One region of the Arthrobacter sp. Y3221160 genome, then DNA from elsewhere that is predicted to be linked to it. Evidence: predicted binding sites of a transcription regulator. Region 1 holds the regulator's gene; each other region holds the start of a gene.

Region 1 (7,184 bases):
GGGCGGGAACATGTGGAGCTGAGCGGCCCCGCCGTGCTCGTGTCCCGAGGCGTGGTGGCCTGACCGAAGCGGCTCAGCCGGCCCGCCGTACGCAGAGCACCCGGAACGTCTTTGCGGTGCTTTCCCGGCTGACCGCGTAGTCCGACGGCAGTTCGGCCGCGAGCCAGCGCTGCAGCGAGTCCGATCCCAGGTTCTTCTGGACGACCAGCCAGGCGGTGCCCCCGGGTGCGAGGCGGGGCAGCCACATCAGCAACAGTGCGTGAAGCTCGCTCTTGCCGATCCGAATCGGAGGATTGGACCAGATGGTGTGGAACTGCAGGGCCGGGTCAACGTCTTCCGGGCGGCAGGCACGGACGTTGGCCAGCCCCAGCGACGCGGCGTTGTCGTTGGTCAGTGCGATGCTGCGTTCATTGACATCCACGGCCAGCACCGTGGCATCGGGGGACTTCAGCCCCATGGTGAGCGCGAGCGGTCCCCACCCGCAGCCGACGTCGAGCAGGTTGCCTTCCGGAGCAGGTGGCGGGACCTCGTCCAAAAGCACCGCCGTGCCCTTGTCGAGGCCGTCCGGACTGAAGATGCCTCCGGCTGTTTGCAGCTGCCGCATGCGGCCATCCAGCTCGACGGCGAGGGTGCGACGAACCTCGGGATTGCCTGGTTGCGCGCTGAAGTAGTGCTCTGTTCCCATAATCGGCCAGATTAGTGCGCCGACCGCGGAATCGGTATCTAGGCCCACCTAAGCAACGTCGGCTCTGATACCGTGGGAGGCATGAAAAAGCTGTGATTGCGCCGTAACCTGCTGTCTCCGCTCGTAGCCGGACAGCGCGTGCCGATGGTTGAGGCCTTGACCTCCCCGGCCGCCGGGCAATCACCGTTCCCGAAGGCTCACTCGAGTCCCTTCTGATTCGGTGCCGCAGCCGCCGCAAGGGCTGCGGCGGTCCCCGGCACCCGCTGCTTGCCCTGCCGCCCGGCCGGGCGGCAGCCCCGCCTTTCCCGCCCGGCAGCGCCCGGGCCCATGCCAGGAGGACTTTTGGCGAATCATCCACAAACTGCATCTTCGGGCTCTGCCGGCCGCATCCCGGAGGACTACGATAAGACCACGGACATTTCGAAGGAGAGCATGACCACCAACCACCCCCAGCCGACACCGGAACCGGAAATGACGCCTGACGAAATCCAGGCGGTCATCGACCGTATCCTTGCCCGCGACACCGCGGCGCGCGGCAAACAGGGCGTCGGCGGCAGAGCCCAGGCACTCTCCGAACTTGATGCCGAGCATTCCGAATTCGACGGCGACCAGCAGGACCTCGCGGAACGCCGCGCCCTGCGGCGCGTAGCCGGCCTGTCCACCGAGCTTGAGGACGTCACCGAGGTTGAGTACCGGCAGCTGCGCCTGGAGCGCGTTGTCCTCGCCGGTCTCTGGACCGAAGGCACGGCCGACGACGCCGACAATTCCTTGCGGGAGCTGGCAGCGCTGGCGGAGACAGCCGGCTCCGAGGTGCTGGACGGTATTGTCCAGCGCCGGTTGAAGCCGGATCCGGGGACTTTCCTGGGCTCCGGCAAGGCCCAGGAACTGCGCGACATTGTGATGTCCACCGGCGCCGACACGGTCATTGTCGACGGCGAGCTGTCGCCGTCGCAGCGCCGCGGTTTGGAAGACATCGTGAAGGTCAAGGTCATTGACCGCACCGCGCTCATCCTGGATATTTTCGCGCAGCATGCCAAGAGCCGCGAAGGCAAGGCCCAGGTAGAGCTGGCCCAGCTTGAGTATCTGCTGCCCAGGCTCCGAGGCTGGGGCGAGTCCATGTCCCGGCAGGCCGGCGGCCGGGTGGGGGCGGCCGGCGGCGGCATTGGTTCCCGCGGGCCCGGTGAGACGAAGATCGAGCTGGACCGCCGGCGCATCCGTACCCGGATGGCGAAGCTGCGCCGGGAGATCACCGGCATGAAGCCCGCACGGGAAACCAAGCGCGCCAACCGCCGCCGCAATGCCGTGCCGTCGGTGGCAATCGCCGGCTACACCAATGCCGGCAAGTCATCGCTGCTCAACCGCCTGACCGATGCGGGTGTGCTGGTCGAGAACGCGCTCTTCGCCACCTTGGATCCGACCGTCCGCCGGGCGGAAACACCGGACGGTATCGGTTACACGCTCGCCGACACGGTAGGGTTCGTCCGGTCGTTGCCGACGCAGCTGGTGGAAGCCTTCCGCTCCACCCTGGAGGAGGTTGCCGACGCCGACGTCATCCTGCACGTCGTCGACGTCTCGCATCCCGACCCGGAGGGCCAGATCGCCGCCGTGCGCGAGGTGCTGACCGAAATCGAAGCACGGCATATTCCGGAAATCGTCGTCTTGAACAAGGCCGATGCCGCCGATCCGTTCGTGGTCGAGCGACTGCGCCAGCGTGAACCGCGGCACGTCGTGGTCTCGGCGCGGACCGGGCAGGGCATCGATGAGCTGCTTCGGCTCGTCAGCGAGACGATCCCGCGGCCGAGTGTGAAGCTGCAGCTGCTGGTGCCCTACGACCGCGGCGAAGTGATTAGCCGCCTGCACAACGAAGACGCCGAGATCCTCTCCATGGAGCATGGCGGGGACGGCACGCGGCTCGACGTGATGGTGCGCGAGGGCCTGGCATCGGAGCTGGAACAGTTCCTGCGGCATGACTGACCTCCAGGTTCCCGCCGGTGAGGCGCTGCGGCTGCTTGACGTCGCCGTACAGGAGATGGGCGGGCAGCACCGTGCCGGCCAGCACGAGATGGCGGCGAAAGTAGCCGAGGCCTTCGAGCGCCGGCAACACCTGCTGGTGCAGGCGGGCACAGGCACCGGCAAGTCGCTGGCCTACTTGGTGCCGCTCATGGTCCAGGCGCTGGAGGGGGAGAAGCCGGCGATCGTCTCCACCGCAACGTTGGCGCTGCAATCGCAGATCGTCAAGCGGGATCTGCCCCGGCTGTTGGAGGCCGTCGCCGACGAGCTGCCCAGGCCGCTGGACGTCGCTTTGCTCAAGGGCAGGAACAATTACCTCTGCCTGCACAAGCTCGCGGGCGGCTTTCCGGACGAGGACGCGCCGGCGGCACTGTTCAGCCTCGGCGAGGACGCGGTTCCGCATCCTGCTCCGGCCGGCGCAGCGTCGGCTTCCGGCGCCTCGGGCGCGCTGGGCAAGGAAGTCGTGCGCCTGCGCGAGTGGGCGCAGGAGACCGACACCGGGGATCGGGATGAACTGGTGCCCGGTGTCAGCGACCGGGCCTGGCGGCAGGTCTCCGTCGGGTCCATGGAGTGCCTGGGCGCCCAGAAGTGTCCCCTGGCCGCCGAGTGCTTCAGCGAACTGGCACGGGGCCGCGCGGCAGAGGCAGACATCGTGATCACGAACCACGCCATGCTGGCCATCAACGCCTTCGAGGGCGTCGCGGTACTCCCGGACTATGACGTGGTGGTCATCGACGAGGCCCATGAGCTGCAGGACCGCGTCACCAGCGCCGTCGCGGGGCAACTCTCCGCCGCCATGGTGCGTACCGCCGCCTCGACGGCGCGCAAACACACGGGGATCAGCGTGGAGCCTTTGAACTCCGCCGCCGACGCGCTGGAGGACGTCCTGCAGTCGGTGCCCACCGGCCTGCTGGCGGCCGGCCTCCGCGAGGAGCATGAGCTGGTTCTCGCGCAGGTACGGGAAGCGGCCCGCGCGGCGCTCTCCGACTCCAAGCCCGAGGGTGCGGGGGCAGCGGACGGCGGACGGCAGATGGCGCGCTCACGGCTCGCGGCCGTGCTGGAACTGGCCGAACGGCTGCTGTCCGCTCCGGACTCCCGGGAGGTCATCTGGGCGACCCGTCCCAGCACCTATGGCGAAACCGGCGACTACGCCGCCAATGACGACCAGCCGGCAACGTTGAACATAGCGCCGCTCTCGGTGGCGTCCCGGCTGCGTGAGGGCTTGTTCGACGACCATACCGTTGTGCTGACATCGGCGACGTTGTCGGTCGGGGGGACCTTCGATGCCGTCGCCGGGTCGCTCGGACTGCTCGGAGCCGGCGCGCCCGCCTATTCCAGCGTGGACGTGGGCAGCCCCTTCGATTACCCCAGGCAGGGCGTGCTCTACGTGGCGTCGCATCTGCCGAAGCCGGGCCGGGGCACCAGCCCGGAACAGCTCGATGAACTCGAGGAGCTGCTGCTGGCCTCGCGCGGCGGCGCCCTGGGCCTGTTCTCCTCGCGGCGTGCGGCAGAAGAAGCCGCGGCCGAGATGCGCGGGCGCACCGACCTGACCATCCTGTGCCAGGGCGAATCGTCGATGGGCGCGCTGGTCCGCCAATTCGCCGAAGAGCCCGACACCTGCCTGTTCGGCACCATGACGCTCTGGCAGGGCGTCGACGTTCCCGGTTCCGCGTGCCGGCTCGTGGTCATCGACCGGATTCCGTTCCCCCGGCCGGATGACCCGCTCACGACTGCCCGAACCCGGTCCGTGGCGCAGTCCGGGGGAAACGGTTTCATGACGGTCTCGGCGACCCATGCGGCCGTGCGGCTGGCCCAGGGAGCCGGCAGGCTGATCCGCGCGTCAAACGACCGTGGAGTGGTGGCCGTGTTGGACTCCCGGCTGGCGACGGCGCGCTACGGGAGTTTCCTCCGCAGCGCCCTGCCGCCCTTCTGGAGTACCAAGGACGGCGCCACGGCCCGCCAGGTCTTGGAAAGGCTGGCTACGGCCTCAGCCTGAACGGGTTGGGGGCACGCCCGTTCCGGAGCGAGCGGGGCCCTGCGCGGGGACCGCCCGTGCGGGCAGGGGATCCCGGGGTGGCTGCAGCGCGGACCGGGGAGACCGGGCGCGTCAGAGGGCCCGCATCACCGAGACAACCTTGCCCATGATGGTTGCGTGGTCGCCAAGAATCGGTTCGTACTGGGTATTCTGCGGCAACAGCCAGGTGTGGCCGTCGCGCTGCCGGAAGGTCTTGACCGTTGCTTCGTCGTCGAGCAGCGCCGCCACGATGTCGCCGTTCTCGGCCGTGTGCTGCTGGCGGACCACGACCCAGTCGCCGTCACAGATGGCCGCATCGATCATGGAATCGCCCGAGACCCTGAGCATGAACAACTCGCCGTGTCCCACCAGTTGCCGCGGCAGGGGCATGACGTCCTCGACCGCCTGGTCCGCCAGGATCGGCCCGCCCGCTGCGATCCTTCCCACCAGCGGCACCATCGCCGTGTCGGATGACGTGGTCAGCTCGGATACGGCGACGCCGCTGGAGCTGCGCAGCTGTTGCGGTTCATCGACTCCGACGATTTCCACACCCCCGTGCTCGAGTGTCAGCGGGGTCAGGATTTCCATGGCACGGGGACGCTTGGGGTCGCGCCTGATGTAGCCCATCTTCTCCAGTTGGGCCAACTGGTGCGTGACGCTGGACAGGCTTGCCAGACCGACCGTGTCACCGATCTCGCGCATGGACGGAGGGTATCCGTGGGACATGACGGAGCGCTGGATGGTTTCCAGGATCTTCTTCTGCCTCGGCGTCAGGCTGCGCCCCACTTTGACGGGCCGGCCGCGTCGCTTCGCTCCGGCAGTGGTGGTGGTCTCTTCCGACATGTCCGGCCCCGGTCTCCCCGTAGTGGTCCCTGCGCCGGCGCCGTAGCGGAACCGCACATGGACTGTTGTCTCAACTGTTTTGTCGGTGGCGGCTGATGCACTGCTCTTACTGCCGCCCGACGCTTACAACGCTAGGCGAGGCGGTAGCGAATTTCAAACATTTGTTCGACTGAGTCTCGACAATGTTCGATCACCAGTGCTAAAACTGTAGAAGACGTATTCGAAGATACGTTCGAATACCGTTGCAAGACGATCGAAACCAGCCGAAATAGATCGAATATCGGAAAGGTGGCACCATGTCCGCCCAGCTCGCACCGCAGCCCGCCGGCCTTCGTACCAGCACAGGCCTGCGGCTGACCCGCCGCGGCCGTTTGTTGCTGATCGGCCTGCCGCTGATGCTCGCCGCGGCCGCAGCCCTGACCCTGATCGGTTTCTTCACTGCTCCGGCAATGGCCGCCGCCGGGGGGCTGGGGCCGGGGCCGGCGGCGACCGTCACGGTCGGCAGCGGCCAGTCACTGTGGGACATAGCAGTGCAGTCCGCGCCGGACCGCAACCCCCACGATGTCATTTTCGAGATCGCGCAATTGAACGGCCTGCAGGGGGACATCGTCCACGCCGGGCAGCAGCTGCTGGTCCCGTCCGCGCGCTGAGGCAGCCGTAATATGAGCTGCTTCGGCCCGCCCGATTCCTGCCCCGGGCGGGCCGAAGCTTAAACTGGACCGGTGAGTGAGCAGTTAGAACGCCTGAACCGCCTGCCGTTGCGGGAAAATCTCCGGGGCCTGGAGCCCTATGGTGCGCCCCAGCTGGAGGTTCCCGTCCTCCTGAACGTCAACGAAAACACCCATGGCCTGCCCGATGCTGTCCGTCAGGCCATCGTCTCGGCCGTCAGCGAGGCTGCCGCGGGTCTGAACCGGTATCCGGATCGCGAGTTCACGAAGTTGAGGACGGCGCTGGCCCGCTACTTGGGGCACGGCCTCACCGCAGAGAACATTTGGGCCGCCAACGGATCGAACGAGGTCCTGCAGCAAATCCTCCAGGCCTTCGGCGGCCCCGGCCGCACCCTGCTGAGCTTCCCGCCCACCTATTCCATGTACCCGCTGCTGGCCAGCGGGACGGACACGGATTATGTGGCCGTTCCGCGGGGGGCAGACTTCACGTTGTCCCCGGACGCTGCCGCCGCCGCCGTGGCCGACTCCGGGGCAAACGTGGTCGTTCTTTGCTCCCCGAACAACCCGACGGGCACCGCCCTGGGTCTTGAGGTCGTGGAGGCGGCGTATGAAGCGGGGGAGGCCTCCAAGGCCATCGTGATCGTGGACGAGGCCTACGCCGAGTTCGCCCACGCCGGAACGCCGAGCGCGCTGACGCTGTTGCCGGGACGGGAGCGGCTCATCGTTTCCCGCACCATGAGCAAGGCCTTCGCGCTGGCAGGCGCCAGGGTCGGGTACCTCGCCGCCGCACCGCAGATTACCGATGCGCTGCGCCTGGTCCGCCTGCCCTACCACCTGTCCGCCGTCACGCAGGCAACGGCCCTGGCCGCCTTGGAACACGCCGATGCGCTGCTGGCCAACGTCGAAGACATCAAGGCGCAGCGGGACCGCATTGTCGACGGGCTGGCCGAGCTGGGACTCGACC
Region 2 (7,184 bases), on a different contig from region 1:
GTGTTGACGTAGAGCGAGTCGTTCAGCAGCGTGGTGAGGTCCGAGCGGTGGATGGAACGCAGCGGGTGGCCGTAGCGCTGCCGGAGGTCGTCGCTGCTGAACGTGGACAGCACGTTGCCGAACTGGTCGTGCGAGCTGCCGCCGACCGGGAGGGAGGCCTCTTCAAAGGCGTCCAGCACGCCGAGCCGCTGCAGGGCGCGCGTCCCGTTGGCCCAGATCGTCAGCCCGGTGCCCAGCTGCTGCAGCGTTCCGGCACGTTCGACCACGTGGACTTTCCAGCCGGTTCGTTGCAAGGCCCGCGCAGTGGCGAGCCCGCCGATTCCGGCCCCTACGATGAGCGCCGAGCGCTGCAGAGACCCCATGGGTCCATACTTCCCGCTTTTGGGCCGGGTTCACAACTTTCGTCCGGTACAAACCGGTTCCGGGAGCGGAAAAGCAAGAACTCCCGCCGCTCCGAAGAGCAGCGGGAGTTCCCGGTGATTGGTCGGGGTGACAGGATTTGAACCTGCGACCTCGTCGTCCCGAACGACGCGCGCTACCAAGCTGCGCCACACCCCGATACCGTCGCCCCCGCCGTCGTCGTGACGGCCGCGAAAGCAACTGTTCAAGGATAGCGGAGACAGCCCCCAAAGGAGAAATCGGCGAGGGCCCGGGCAGGCCTCGGTCAGACCGGACGCGGCCCGGCTAGGCCTCGGTCAGACCAGCGAGTCCCTCCACGCCGCATGCAGTTGGGCGAAGCGGCCGTTGCCGGCGATCAGTTCCGCCGGCGAGCCGTCCTCGACCACCCGGCCCTCGTGGATGACCAGCACCCTGTCGGCGATCTCGACGGTGGAAAGCCGGTGCGCGATGATCAGTGCCGTGCGGTTGCCCAGCAGCGTCTGCAGCCCCTCCTGGACCTGGCGCTCGCTGGGTATGTCCAGCGACGCGGTGGCTTCGTCCAGGATCAGCACCGCCGGGTCGGCCAGGAACGCGCGCGCGAAGGAGATGAGCTGCCGCTGGCCGGCCGAGACGCGGCCGCCGCGCTTGTTCACGTCGGTGTCGTAGCCCTCGGGCAGAGACAGGATGAAGTCGTGGGCGCCGACGTCGCGGGCGGCGTCCTCGATCTGCGCACGGCTGGCCTCCGGGTTGCCCAGGGCGATGTTCTCCGCGACGCTGCCGCTGAACAGGAACGCTTCCTGCGTGACCATCACGACGGCGCGGCGCAGGTCTTTGTTGGACAGCTGCCGCAGCTCGATCCCGTCCAGGGTGAGCGACCCGGAGGTCAGGTCATAGAAGCGGGCGATCAGTTTGGCCACGGTGGACTTGCCGGCCCCGGTTTGCCCGACGACGGCGACGGTCTGGCCGGCGGGAATGTCCAGGTTCAGCATGGGCAGCACCACCCGCCCGTCGCCGTAGCCGAAGACGGCATCGCTGAACCGGATTGCCCCGCGGGCGTCCTTGAGCGGGACCGGGCGGTCCGGGGGGACGATAGTGGGCTCTTCTTCCAGCAGCCCGGAGACCTTCTCCAGCGCGGAGGCCGCGGACTGGAAGGAGCTGTAGAACATGGCGATCTGTTCTGTGGGGCGGAAGACCTGTTTGGTGGCCAGCAGCACCGCGATCAGGGTGCCGATGGCAAGATCGCCGTCAAGTACCCGGAAGCCGCCGATCAACAGCACCACGGCCACGGTCAGGTTGCCGACGCCGTTCAGCACCGGCTGGAGCACGCCGAAGTACTTGATGTTCCGCAGGGTCGCGCCGCGGTAGTCGGCGGCCAGCTTGTTGTAGCGTTCGGAGTTGTCGTGCTCGCGGCGGAAGGCCTTGACGGCCCGGATGCCGGTCATGGTTTCCACAAAGTGCACGATCAGCCGGGCCGACACCACCCGGGAGGCGCGGTTGGCCAGCTCGGAGCCCTTTTGGTACCACCGGGTGACGAAGGCGATGGGTATGGCAGCGACCAGGATGATCAGCCCGCTCTTCCAGTCCAGTCCGGCGATGCTGATGGCGGTGAAGAGCATGAACATCACGCCGGAGGTCAGCTGGGTGACGCCGTTGTCCAGCAGTTCCCGCAGCGCCTCCAGGTCCGACGTCTGCCGGGAGATGATCCGGCCGGAGGTGTAGGTTTCGTGAAACTCCAGGCTCAACCGTTGGGTGTGCCGGAAGACCCGGACCCGCAGGGCCAGCAGCATGGCCTGGCTGAGCCGGGCGGTGACGTAGATGTAGGCCGCCAGCAGGGATCCGCCGGCAATCGCGACGGCGGCGTAGGCGGCGCCGACCAGCACCAGGGGCATGGTGTTGCCGCCGGTGAAGGCCGGCAGCGCATTGTTGATGCCGAAGGCCACCAGTACCGGACCGGCGGCTCGGGCGGCGTTGCTCGCCACCACCAGCACGATGGAGAGCGCGAACAGCCGCTTGTGCGGAGACACCAGTTCGCCCAGCAGTCGCAGGGAGCGCCGCCTGACGGCTCTGCGGTCGGTTTGGTCCAGGTTGATGTTGTCTTCGCCGGCGACTCCGGTCATGGAACTCATCGGGCTTCCTTTGCATCCAGGACGTCTTCGACGGTGGGCTCGGCCGCCAGCGAGGCGATCACGTACCGGTAGTGTGTGCTGCTGCGCAGCAGCTCCGAGTGGCTGCCGACCGCAGTAATCCGTCCGTCCTGCAGCAGCGCCACCCGGTCGGCCAGCGCCACGGTGGAGGGCCGGTGGGCCACGATCACGGTGGTGGTGCCGCGCAGTTCTTCCCGCAGCCGCTGCGTTACCGCTTCTTCGGTCCGCACGTCCAGGGCCGAGAGCGGGTCGTCCAGCACCAGCACGGCCGGCTGCGCGGCGATGGCCCTGGCCAGCGCGATCCGCTGCCGCTGCCCGCCGGACAGGCTCAGTCCTTCCTCGCCGATCCGCGTGTCCACGCCCTGCGGCAGGTCGTAGGCGAACCCGGCCTGCGCCACCTCGAGCGCCCGGGAGAGGAGGATTTCGGGATCTTCGCGGCCCGGGCGGGCACCGAGGAGCACGTTGTCGCGGACCGAGGTGGAGAACAGCGTGGAGTCCTCAAAGGCCACCGACACGCGGGCGCGCAGCTCGGCCAGCGGGAGATGACGGATATCCGTACCGTCCAGTAACACGGCGCCGGAGGTGACCTCATAAAGCCGCGGGATCAGCTGCAGCAGGGTGCTCTTGCCCGAGCCGGTGACCCCTACCAGCGCCAGGGTTTCACCCGCGCGCACGTGCAGGTCCACGCCGTCGAGGACCGGGGCCGCGTCCGCGGCGGCGTCGGGATAGCGGAAGACTACGTTGGACAGGCGCAGTTCCCCGCGCACGGGGCCGGCCGGTGCGGGAACGTCCGGGTCGATGATGGTGTTCTTCGTATCCATCACGTCGAAGTGCCGGTCCAGTGCGGTCTTCGCCGTCAGCGTCATGCCCATCAGGGAACCGATCGCTTCCACCGGACCGGCCACCACGGCGGCGGTGGCAAAGAAGGCGACCAGGTCGCCGACGGTCATGTGCCCGCCGGAGACCTGCATGATGCCGATGACCAACGCGGCGCCCAGCACCAGATCGGGCAGCGACACGACGGTGGCGAGGAACTTGGACAGCGTGCGGGCCTTGGCCAGTTCGGTCTGGCGCAGTTCTTCGGCCTGGCCGTGGAAGTTCTCCAGCGCGTACTTGCCGCGGCCGAAGGCCTTGAGCACCCGGATCCCGTGCACCGATTCCTCCACGGTGGTGGCGAGGTCGCCCGCCTGGTCCTGGCTCAGCCGGGAGGAAGCGCCGAATGCGGTACGGAACCGGAACCCCTGCCAGACGAGGGGCACGGCGGCGGCCAGGAAGATCAGTCCCAGCAACTGGTTCAGCGCGAACATCAGCGCCAGCCCCGCGACCACCGTCACGAAGGAGACCACCAGCATGAGGGAGCCGAACGCCAGCCAACGCCGGATCAGTCCCAGGTCGGCCATGGAGCGGGAAAGCAGCTGGCCCGAGCCCCAGCGGTCATGGAAGGCGGCCGGCAGATGCTGCACGTGCCGGTAGAAGCTGGTGCGCATGCCCATCTCCACGTCCGTGGCGGGCGCGATCGCGAACACGCGCCGCAGGTACACCAGCCCGGCCTCGGCCACGCCCAGCACCGCAATGACGACGGCGGGGCCCCAGACTTCCGAGGGGCGGCCGCCGGTATGGATGGTGTCCACCAGGCCGCGCAAGACCTGGGGAATGGCCAGTGCCACCAGGCTGGCGCCGAGGGCGCTGAAGAATCCCAGGATCAGCCGGGGGAGGATGGGCCGGACATAGTGTTTGAGCCGGGCGATCGAGCGCCAAAGGGATAACTCAGTCATGTGGTCGATTCGTTGCAGTGGTTCGGAGGGCTTCGTGTACTGCAGCAACTATCCTAGCGACCGCATTGAGGCGCTGGTCACTGTTGGCCCGGGCCGAGCCGAGGCGATGGGAAACCGATGCTTGCTAGGCTATGCGGAACCATTCACCAACGGGGGCGGGCATGGATCTGACGGACGTCGCGAACGGCTTCGGGGTGTTCCTGTGGATGTCAATGCTCTTTCCGCTGCTGCGGGTGGCCGGCGTCCTGCTCTTGGTGCTGCGGAAACCGGCCGGCTGGCTGGTGCTGCTGGCGGAACCGGTCCTGTCCATGGTGTTGATGGGCGTGGCTGGCGCATTTAGCCTGGCCGTCCTGGTGTTGCCTGCGGTGGCCGCCTACGGATGGTGGCGGTGGCGGTGGCGATGGGGCCGGCGGTCGCGCCGGCAGCCGGCGACCGGCGGGGTTCCGGTCCACCCGGTAGAGCGGACCGACTGGCTGGCCGCGGCCGGGCTGATCGTGCTCGTCCTGTTTTTCTTCGGCATCGACGTGCTGCCCATGATGCTGATGCACATGGCGGACCCATGGGCGATTGTTGAAGCGGCGGTCGTTAGCCTCCTGACTCCGCTGCTGTACCTCGGTCTCGCGCGCGGCGTTATCGAAGCGTGGTGGATCGGCGTCGCCCTCTCGCTGATGGGGCTGACCAGACTGGCAGCGAACGCAAACCCGCAGGTCCTCTTTGCACTTGACGCCATCGTGTTCACCGTCCTGCTGGGAATTTTGAGTCTGTACGGCTGGTCCAAATGGCGCGAGGCGCACGCGGAGACGGCCGCTTCGACGTAGCATCGCGGCGCCGTCCTTCGGCTTGGCGCCGTGCTTCGCCCCAGCATTGTGCTTCGGCTTGGACCGCGGCCCTCGGGCACTACTCCTACACACTGGGCCCTTTTGATGGCTATCGAATCTGTGTACGAATAAAATTGTGGTATGGCTCTTGCACCGTTGGAACGCACCGGGGAGATGGAAGCATCTCTGGACCAGGCGTGTGTCCTGCTGCAGGATGTCGCCGACCGCTTCCCCGTTGAGTTGTCGTCCCTGTCTACCCGGGACCTGGCCAACACGGTGGCGGCGGTCGAGGGTGTTTCGAAGCTCGTGGAGTTCCTGCAGGCGGTCGGCGCCCACGCGGTGGAGCGGGCGGACATCGCCGCCACCGGGGAACATGCAACGGTGTCAGGACTCGGAGCAAGCGCCGGGGCCGGCGCAGAGCCCGGTGCCGCCGCGTCGGGCACCGCGGGGGCGGGGGAGTGGGCGGACCCGGCGGCGGCGATCAGCACCGGCGGCGTGGACGCAGCGGCCCCGGAGGGGTCCGGGTCCAAGCGGGTGCGGCGCCGCCGCAAGACGGAGTTCGCGAACACGGCGGAGTATCTGCGCTCCCGGCTGGGAATCGGGATTGTCGAGGCGCGGCGCCGGCTGCGGGTCGGCAAGGCGATCACCGCGCCGGTGCGGTTGAACGGGGAACCGGGTGCGCCGGCGCTGCCGGTCTTGGCCGAGGCCATGGCCGGCGGTGAGGTCAGCGGCCAGTCCGCGGCCCTGGTGGTCGATTCCCTGGACCGGGCCCGCCACGCCGGTAGCCCGGAGGCGTTGCAGGCGATGGAAGCGTCGCTGGTCCGGCAGGCCGTGGACGCCGATGCGGACACCCTGGTGATGGTGGCCAGGACGTGGGAAACGGCTGTCGACCAGGACGGTGCCGAACCGTCCGAGGAGGAACTGCGGGCCCGGCAGGGCATGTTCTATCGGGGCCGGCGCCGCGGGCTGCACCAGTTCGTCATCAACACCACCGACGCCCAGTACGAAGCCCTCGCCACCGTGATGAACAGCGCCGCGAACCCACGGATCCGCCCCGACGCCATCGAAACTACCGCCACCGGCAGCACCCCTACAGACACAGGCGAAGCAGACGCAACCGGCAACGCCAACACCGCAAAGGCGGGTCCGGCCGGTTCTGGGGAGTCCCACACCGAAAGTGACGGAACCACGGTCGCCGGCACGGCCAGCAGCGGCGGTAACCACGATGTTCCCGGCACCGGTCCCAGCGCCGGTGCCACGGAGGCAGGCAGGGGCGGAGCCGGTGCCGCTGAGGGTGACCGCGGCTACATAACCGGCGCGAGGGGCGATCTGTCCTCCGGGGCCGAAGCCAGCAGCGATAGTTCCGCCGGTGTGGATCCGACCGTGGTGGAGGCGATGGATGACTGCACCCGGGCGCAGAAGCTGCTCGCGGGACTGGTCGGGGCGTGCCGGATCGCGTTGAACACCGGCAGGCTTCCGGACTCGGGCGGGCACCGCACCCAGGTGATCGTCACCACCGGATACGACCAGCTGGCCGGGCAGCTCTCTGGCGGCGGCAACGCGGTCTTCACCGGCCCCGTCTCGGCCACCACGGTCCGCCGGATGGCCTGCGATGCCGAAATCATCCCGGCCGTCCTAGGTTCCGAGGGCGAGGTCCTGGACCTGGGTCGGTCGCAACGGTTCTTCAACCGCGCCATCCGCCGGGCACTGGTCGCCCGGGACAAGGGCTGCGCCTTCCCGGGGTGCAGCATGCCCGCGTTCTGGACCGAGGCCCATCACATCATCCCGTGGTGGGCCGGCGGCCGCACCGACGTCAACAACGGGGTGTGCCTCTGCCTGCTCCACCACGACCTGATCGAGCAAGGCAACTGGGAGATCAACGTCGTCGACGGCATCCCCTGGTTCACCCCGCCGGACTACATCGACCCGCGCCGCAAACCGCTGCGCAACTCCTACTGGCACACCCACGTCCCACCCCAACCACTCCTAGCCTGACCTAGCGATTCGGCGCGGGCGGGCGCACAGGGCACATCTGAGGAAGTCTCAGCGGGCGGGCGCGCAGGGCGCTG
Region 3 (7,184 bases), on a different contig from region 1:
GGAAATGTCCAATGTGGACCTCTCCCAGGAATTCACTAACCTGATCGTCGCGCAGCGCGGCTTCCAGGCCAACGCCCGCATCATCACCACCTCCGATGAGGTGCTGCAGGAACTGACTAACCTGAAGCGCTAAAATTTCGGAACTTTTACCCTGTCTCCTAGCAGACATGGGAAAATAGCCCCGGTCCGATACGTTCGGACTGGGGCTATCTCCTATTTGTGTGATCTGCATTACACTCGTCCCAATACCGGGGGGCAGGTTCATGTCTAGGACACGCATCCAATAGGGCGGCGGGTGGGATTCGATCGTCGTCGAGCAGGAGCTCGGCGTGCCCCGCTGGACATCCCGCCCGTCCTCTCGCCGGTGCTCACCGTGGACGGACTGTAGTGGGGGCTGCTGGGGCTCCGCTGGTGGTGGGGCCGTGGTCTCCGCGGGCACCGAGCATAGGAGCTGCGGACTCTTGTTGAAGTGCAGTCAACCCAACCGAATCGAGGCAGGGCATGCGTAAGAGGCAGCACATCGCTGTATATATGTCCATGGCGATCTTTGCGCTGTTGGCGGCGCTATACGCCGCGCTCGTTTTGGATTCGAGTCAAGCCGTTCCTAGAGCAGTTATCCTTCTGTGCGCTGTTGTATTGCTCGCGACTGCAGTTTGGGGATACGTAATGAATGTTCAACGAAGGTGACGCTCAGACATCCATCGCCGTTGCCCAAACCCCTACCTCTTCAAGCAAGCCATCCAAGACCGCGCCACCGGCTGGGTCAAGTTCGGTGCCCGCTACTACAACCCTGACACTGCACGTTTCACCCAGCAGGACACCCTCGACACTCCCCTCGAGCGGGGTCGCCGCTTCCATTGCCCTCGGATTGGGCACTCTGAGCGGGGGGATGGGGGACCGTCATTACCTTCGGAGCCAGTTGCGCGCTGAGCGTTGCTACAGGTATTTTTTGCGGAATTTAGTAACGGACAACCCAGCAGACGCCATGAGCATAGAAATGGTCTGAACTATCTTGCTTTCCTCGGAGACTTGGCTCGGATAGGTAACGCCCTTCGTTAGATTGGAGTGACAATGTTCCCGAAAAGAGGGCAGGTCTGGACTTACCGTCAAAGAGGGCGATTCCTTACTCTCATGATGGGCATACCGCTAGTCCTGATGCTGGTTGCTGGCATCTACTTCATGATTACTGAGTCGAATTGGACACTCATCCTCGTAACCATACTTGGCCTCATGTTTTTGGCTATGTTCTTATTCGACAGCGAACGCAAGCATCGTGGAGAACCTTGAATTGGGCGCCGAACGCGAACCGGCCCTGGTTTCGAACATGGCCGTCTGGGAACCCTCGCATCTGTAGTGGGAGCCGTCGGAGGGCTGGGTGTGTGTGGGCATTGGGTTACACAACTTATGAGGACTCGTGATGAAACTAAGAGTTGCCGTTATCACTCCCGCCCTCGTACTCATGCTTGCGATGTGTGGTTCTTCTGGCAACGGCCGCCTTCGTCCTGACGATGACGGCCCTGGCACTGACCGTGCCTTCGGATCTGCTGCCCCTTCCTTTAATCGCCACGATCGTCGCAGCGGTTGCGGCGGGGGTGACTGCACTCCTTCTGGAGCGCCGGTCGAGGCAGTAACGTGCGGCTCCGGGTGCGGCCGCGGCTGGAACGGGAGTGGGATGAGCGTGACCCCTACGCCGGCTGAGCGGAGATGGATCCAAGCTTCTTTTTATCGGATCAGGCCTGCGATCTAGAGGGGCACTGCCTACAGGATGGTAGAGAGATTGCAGACCATTTCCTCATCGTCACCCCTAAGATCACGTACCGCCCTTGTCGGATTCCGCCGCGCTGCCGAAAGCCGCGCCCGGTCCCGGAAACCTTCACACGTGAGCATTCCGACGGTCACAGGGGGCGACCCTCCGGTTGCGGTCCGCCTTCCCGGAGCTGCGAAATGATTACCGCCTAAGTGCAGCTGCCGGACCGTTCGCGGGCAGCTGCAGCGGCCGCCTGCACTGTTCCCGGGGTGCCGCTATTTCTTTGCCGCGAAATCAGACCTCGGTTCACCAGTTGCTTCAGTTGCGTGGCACTACTCCTACACACTGGGCCCTTTTGATGGCTATCGAATCTGTGTACGAATAAAATTGTGGTATGGCTCTTGCACCGTTGGAACGCACCGGGGAGATGGAAGCATCTCTGGACCAGGCGTGTGTCCTGCTGCAGGATGTCGGCGACCGCTTCCCCGTTGAGTTGTCGTCCCTGTCTACCCGGGACCTGGCCAACACGGTGGCGGCGGTCGAGGGTGTTTCGAAGCTCGTGGAGTTCCTGCAGGCCGTCGGCGCCCACGCGGTGGAGCGGGCGGACATCGCCGCCAACGGGGAACATGCAACGGTGTCAGGACTCGGAGCAAGCGCCGGGGCCGGCGCAGAGCCATGTGCCGCCGCGTCGGGCACCGCGGGGGCGGGGGAGTGGGCGGACCCGGCGGCGGCGATCAGCACCGGCGGCGTGGACGCAGCGGCCCCGGAGGGGTCCGGGTCCAAGCGGGTGCGGCGCCGCCGCAAGACGGAGTTCGCGAACACGGCGGAGTATCTGCGCTCCCGGCTGGGAATCGGGATTGTCGAGGCGCGGCGCCGGCTGCGGGTCGGCAAGGCGATCACCGCGCCGGTGCGGTTGAACGGGGAACCGGGTGCGCCGGCGCTGCCGGTCTTGGCCGAGGCCATGGCCGGCGGTGAGGTCAGCGGCCAGTCCGCGGCCCTGGTGGTCGATTCCCTGGACCGGGCCCGCCACGCCGGTACCCCGGAGGCGTTGCAGGCGATGGAAGCGTCGCTGGTCCGGCAGGCCGTGGACGCCGATGCGGACACCCTGGTGATGGTGGCCAGGACGTGGGAAACCGTCGTCGACCAGGACGGTGCCGAACCGTCCGAGGAGGAACTGCGGGCCCGGCAGGGCATGTTCTACCGCGGCCGGCGCCGCGGGCTGCACCAGTTCGTCATCAACACCACCGACGCCCAGTACGAAGCCCTCGCCACCGTGATGAACAGCGCCGCGAACCCACGGATCCGCCCCGACGCCATCGAAACCGCCGCCACCGACCCTGCCGCCAACAGCCCATCCGACGCGTGCCCTGCTGGTTCGGGAGATTCCCACACCGAAGGTGGCGGATCCCCGGTCGCCGGCGGCGGTAAACATGATGGTCCCGGCGCCGTAACCGCGGAGACAGCCAGGGGCGCCGGCGCCGGTGGCGGCACAAACGGCGCCGGGACAGGCCCGGAGAACGCGGCAGGCGCTGCTGAGGCTGACGACGGCGAAATCTCCGACCCGCGGGACGACGTGCCGTCGGGCCCCGAACCCGGTCTCCCTGGTGGAGGCCCCTGTGTGGATCCGGCCGTGGTGGAGGCGATGGATGACTGCACCCGGGCGCAGAAGCTGCTCGCTGGCCTGGTCGGGGCGTGCCGGATCGCGTTGAACACCGGCAGGCTTCCGGACTCGGGCGGGCACCGCACCCAGGTGATCGTCACCACCGGGTACGAGCAGCTGGCCGGACTGCTCTCTGGCGGCGGCAGCGCGGTCTTCACCGGTCCGGTCTCGGCCACCACGGTCCGCCGGATGGCCTGCGACGCCGAGATCATCCCGGCCGTCCTCGGTTCAGAAGGCGAAATCCTGGACCTGGGCCGGTCCCAACGGTTCTTCAACCGCGCCATCCGCCGGGCCCTGGTCGCCCGGGACAAGGGCTGCGCCTTCCCCGGGTGCAGCATGCCCGCGTTCTGGACCGAGGCCCATCACATCATCCCCTGGTGGGCCGGCGGCCGCACCGACGTCAACAACGGAGTATGCCTCTGCCTGCTCCACCACGACCTGATCGAGCAAGGGAACTGGGAGATCACCGTCGTCGACGGCATCCCCTGGTTCACCCCGCCGGACTACATCGACCCGCGCCGCAAACCGCTGCGCAACACCTACTGGCACACCCACATCCCACCCCAACCACTCCAAGCCACTGGATGATGAGGCAGGCCTCCCGCGATGCCCGCTGTCCAGTCTTGCTACGGGAGCTACGGGATGAATCACCACCCAGACAGCAGCTGGGGCCTTCTTTAGGGTCGCTGAGTGAATGTCTTGCTGCGGCAAGACCCGGAATCAGGACCAAGTCCAGCCACTCTCCGCGTGACGCGCGCGACAAGTGGGCTGGGCAGCTAACCGCGGGGCGCGCGCGGCCGAAGGTAGTAGGTAGCGGCTCACCGGAGCCCTCGAGAGACCTGGGACGGGGCCAATGATCGTAGTAACGCGGCTGAATGACAGCCAGTTTGCGGTCAACCCTGACCTGATTGAGCGCGTCCATTCCAACCCGGACACCACTTTGGTGATGGTTGACGGCGCCAAGTACATCGTCACCGAGACGATGAGCCAGGTCATCGAGATGATCGCCAGCTACCGCGCGTACGTGCTGCACCTGGCCCGTGAGCTGCCGCCTTCAGTCCACCAGCACGGTCACCCCCAGCTCGGCCTCGTGCCACCAGCCGCCCCGGCCCCCGGAGACAACTCCGCGGATTCCGGCAACACTGTGCCGCTGCGCCCTAGGAATACGTAAATGGATCCCGCAACACTTATTGGCCTCCTGCTGGCCTTCGGCTCGCTCTACGCCATGATCACCCTCGAGGGCGCCCACGTCTCGGCGCTCCTCATCCCGGCTCCCATGATCCTGGTCTTCGGTGCAACTATCGCCGTGGGCCTGGCCAGCACCACCCTCAGGGACGGCCTGCATGCTTTTAAAGCGTTGCCCCGGGCTTTCACCGGCAAGGTGGCGAAGCCCCAGACGGTCATTGACCGAGTCGTCGAGCTGGCCGAAAAGGCGCGCAGCGAGGGCCTGCTGGCACTGGACGCAGAGGCGACCGAGGAAAAGGACCCGTTCATGCAGCGGGCGCTGCAGAACATCGCCGACGGCACCGACGGCGAGGAACTGCGGATCCTTCTCGAAGACGAGATCAGCACGAAGGCACGCGCCGATCGCCAATCCTCCAAGTTTTTCATGGGCATGGGCGGCTACGCCCCGACCATAGGCATCATCGGCACCGTCGTATCGCTGACGCACGTGCTGGAAAACCTCTCCACCCCGGACACCCTCGGACCGATGATTGCGACGGCGTTCGTCGCCACGCTGTGGGGATTGCTCTCCGCCAACTTCATCTGGCTGCCGATCGGCGGCAAGCTGAGGCGCTTGGCCGACCTGGAAACCGAGCGCATGACCCTGCTGATGGAAGGCATGCTGGCCGTCCAAGCCGGCAGCCAGCCGCGCCTGTTGGGCGAACGCCTGCGTGCCATGGTTCCGGAGCATGAGATGGGCGCGGGGAAGCAGGGCAAGGAAGGCAAACCCGGGAAGTCCGACGACAAGCCTGCGGTCAAGGCAGCATGAAGTCGCGGCGCCCGCGCCGGCCGCTCGGCGCGGAAGAGGACGAGCACCCGGACGAGCGGTGGATGGCCTCCTACATGGACATGGTCACCGTGCTGATGTGTATGTTCATCGTGCTCTTCGCCATGTCCACGGTGGATGCGGCGAAGTTCGAGAAGCTGGCCAACTCGTTGGCCACCGGTTTTGGCGTGGAACGCACCCAAGCGGTTGATACGGCCGAAGGGGTAGTGGTCCCGTCTGAACTCATCGACGAGGAGGGCCAGGGGTTTACCAGTGGTGACGCCAAAGAGGACACCGAGGGTGAACTGAAAACCGATCTCGACGTGGCCATCAAGGAAGTCAACGACCTGCGCAACATCCAGGAGAAGATCACCAAGGGGTTGCAGGAAGAAGGCCTTGAGAAAGCGGTCCGTTTCCAGCTTGACGAACGGGGCCTGACCGTTCGCCTGATTGGCAGCGAGACGTTCTTCGAGCCGGACTCGCCGGTGCTCACCCGGCAGACCATCAAGATCCTGAACGTGGTGGGCCCGGTGCTAAGGCCGGTCGGCTACGAGCTGAAGGTGGAAGGCCACACGGCCCAGGTGCGCCACCTGGACCCGAACGCATTGGACTGGGAGCTTTCCTCGGAACGTGCCGTGAACGTGCTCCGCCATCTGGTGGAAGACAGCGGCGTGGTTTCGAACCGCATCTCCGCGGTCGGATTCGGGGAATCCAGGCCGCTGACCCGCAGCGGGAGCGATGCAGATCTCGCCATGAACCGCCGCGTGGACATTGTGGTGCTCTCCGGCCAGCCGGAGGCCATCCGCAACCTGATTCCTGAGGTCATGAAGGATCCTGCCGGTGCCGCTAAAGAGGCCGCCGCGAAACGTGCGGAATTGGCCAAGAAGGCCGCCGAAGCCGAAGCAGCGGAACAGGCGGAGGCCGAGTCGGCTGAAACCGAAGCCCCTGAGGACAAACCTGCCGAGCGCGTAGCAGGCGAACCGGGTAAAAGCTCCGGGCGCGACGTGGTCACCGGCGGTGGCAGCAGCGGCGGCCCGGGGCCGGACGCCACCTACGCGCCGGCCCCCGGCGGGGCATCCTCCGACCACTGAGCGCCCGCCTCTGGCACAGGCCTGCCGGCGTTGGTAGTCCTCCCACTGAGCGCCCGCCTTCGGCACCGGCCGGCCTGCGTTGGGTAGTCCTCCGAGCACGGGGTGCCGCCTCCGGCACCGGGCGGTCCGTGTTGGACGTGACGCGGGGGACCCTCACCCGCATTATCCAAACTCCTAACATCCCGAACCACGCTGCCGATAGTGCCTGCTGTGACGGTCCAGGAACATGCGCACTCTAGCGCGCCCGAAAAGCCGGCCAGAGCCGTCGAAGTTTACGACTTCCGGCGGCCGACCACCCTGGCGCGCGAGCATTCCCGCGTGCTGGAGTTGGCCTTCGAAACATTCGCCCGACAGTGGGGCACCCAGCTGACTGCCAAGGTCCGCGTGATCTGCACGGTCACGTCGGAGCAGGTCCAGATGCAGACCTACGACGAGTACGCGGCCTCGTTGCCGGCCAGTACTGCGATGGTTCTCTGCGCCCTCGATGACATCACCGGCAAGGCCGTGATCCAGTTTCCGACCAAGGCCGCGATGACGTGGGTCGACCATATGCTGGGCGGCAACGGCAGCCACGACTATCCGGACCGCAAGTTCACGCAGATTGAACAGGCCCTGGTCAGCCGGTTGATGGAGGATGCGCTGGAGGACCTGCGCTACTCGCTGGGTTCCCTGCTCACCACGCCCATCAGCCTGGAC

What was found. Region 1 encodes LexA, which represses DNA repair genes until DNA is damaged. Its sites were predicted from a motif close to TCGAACANNTGTTCGA; they were not measured.
Region 2: the regulator LexA is predicted to act here: its motif matches at 5,228-5,243, upstream of AC5RWG_RS07640 (HNH endonuclease signature motif containing protein).
Region 3: the regulator LexA is predicted to act here: its motif matches at 2,113-2,128, upstream of AC5RWG_RS06265 (HNH endonuclease signature motif containing protein).

The regions. Positions count from the first base shown of each region.
Region 1 covers NZ_JBNHHU010000002.1:30,529-37,712, reverse strand. Annotated here, with positions in the region: gene dapF (diaminopimelate epimerase) at 1-63, shown strand, start outside; gene AC5RWG_RS13180 (class I SAM-dependent methyltransferase) at 74-685, opposite strand; gene hflX (GTPase HflX) at 1,118-2,659, shown strand; gene AC5RWG_RS13170 (ATP-dependent DNA helicase) at 2,652-4,691, shown strand; gene lexA (transcriptional repressor LexA) at 4,803-5,552, opposite strand; gene AC5RWG_RS13160 (LysM peptidoglycan-binding domain-containing protein) at 5,849-6,202, shown strand; gene AC5RWG_RS13155 (histidinol-phosphate transaminase) at 6,275-7,184, shown strand, end outside.
Region 2 covers NZ_JBNHHU010000001.1:1,646,516-1,653,699, reverse strand. Annotated here, with positions in the region: gene AC5RWG_RS07665 (FAD-dependent oxidoreductase) at 1-362, opposite strand, end outside; tRNA gene AC5RWG_RS07660 (tRNA-Pro) at 482-558, opposite strand; gene AC5RWG_RS07655 (ABC transporter ATP-binding protein) at 696-2,504, opposite strand; gene AC5RWG_RS07650 (ABC transporter ATP-binding protein) at 2,501-4,297, opposite strand; gene AC5RWG_RS07645 (hypothetical protein) at 4,459-5,115, shown strand; gene AC5RWG_RS07640 (HNH endonuclease signature motif containing protein) at 5,257-7,110, shown strand.
Region 3 covers NZ_JBNHHU010000001.1:1,372,513-1,379,696, reverse strand. Annotated here, with positions in the region: gene AC5RWG_RS06275 (flagellar hook protein FlgE) at 1-133, shown strand, start outside; gene AC5RWG_RS06270 (RHS repeat-associated core domain-containing protein) at 697-930, shown strand; gene AC5RWG_RS06265 (HNH endonuclease signature motif containing protein) at 2,142-3,995, shown strand; gene AC5RWG_RS06260 (flagellar FlbD family protein) at 4,261-4,578, shown strand; gene AC5RWG_RS06255 (motility protein A) at 4,579-5,400, shown strand; gene AC5RWG_RS06250 (OmpA/MotB family protein) at 5,397-6,488, shown strand; gene AC5RWG_RS06245 (flagellar motor switch protein FliM) at 6,690-7,184, shown strand, end outside.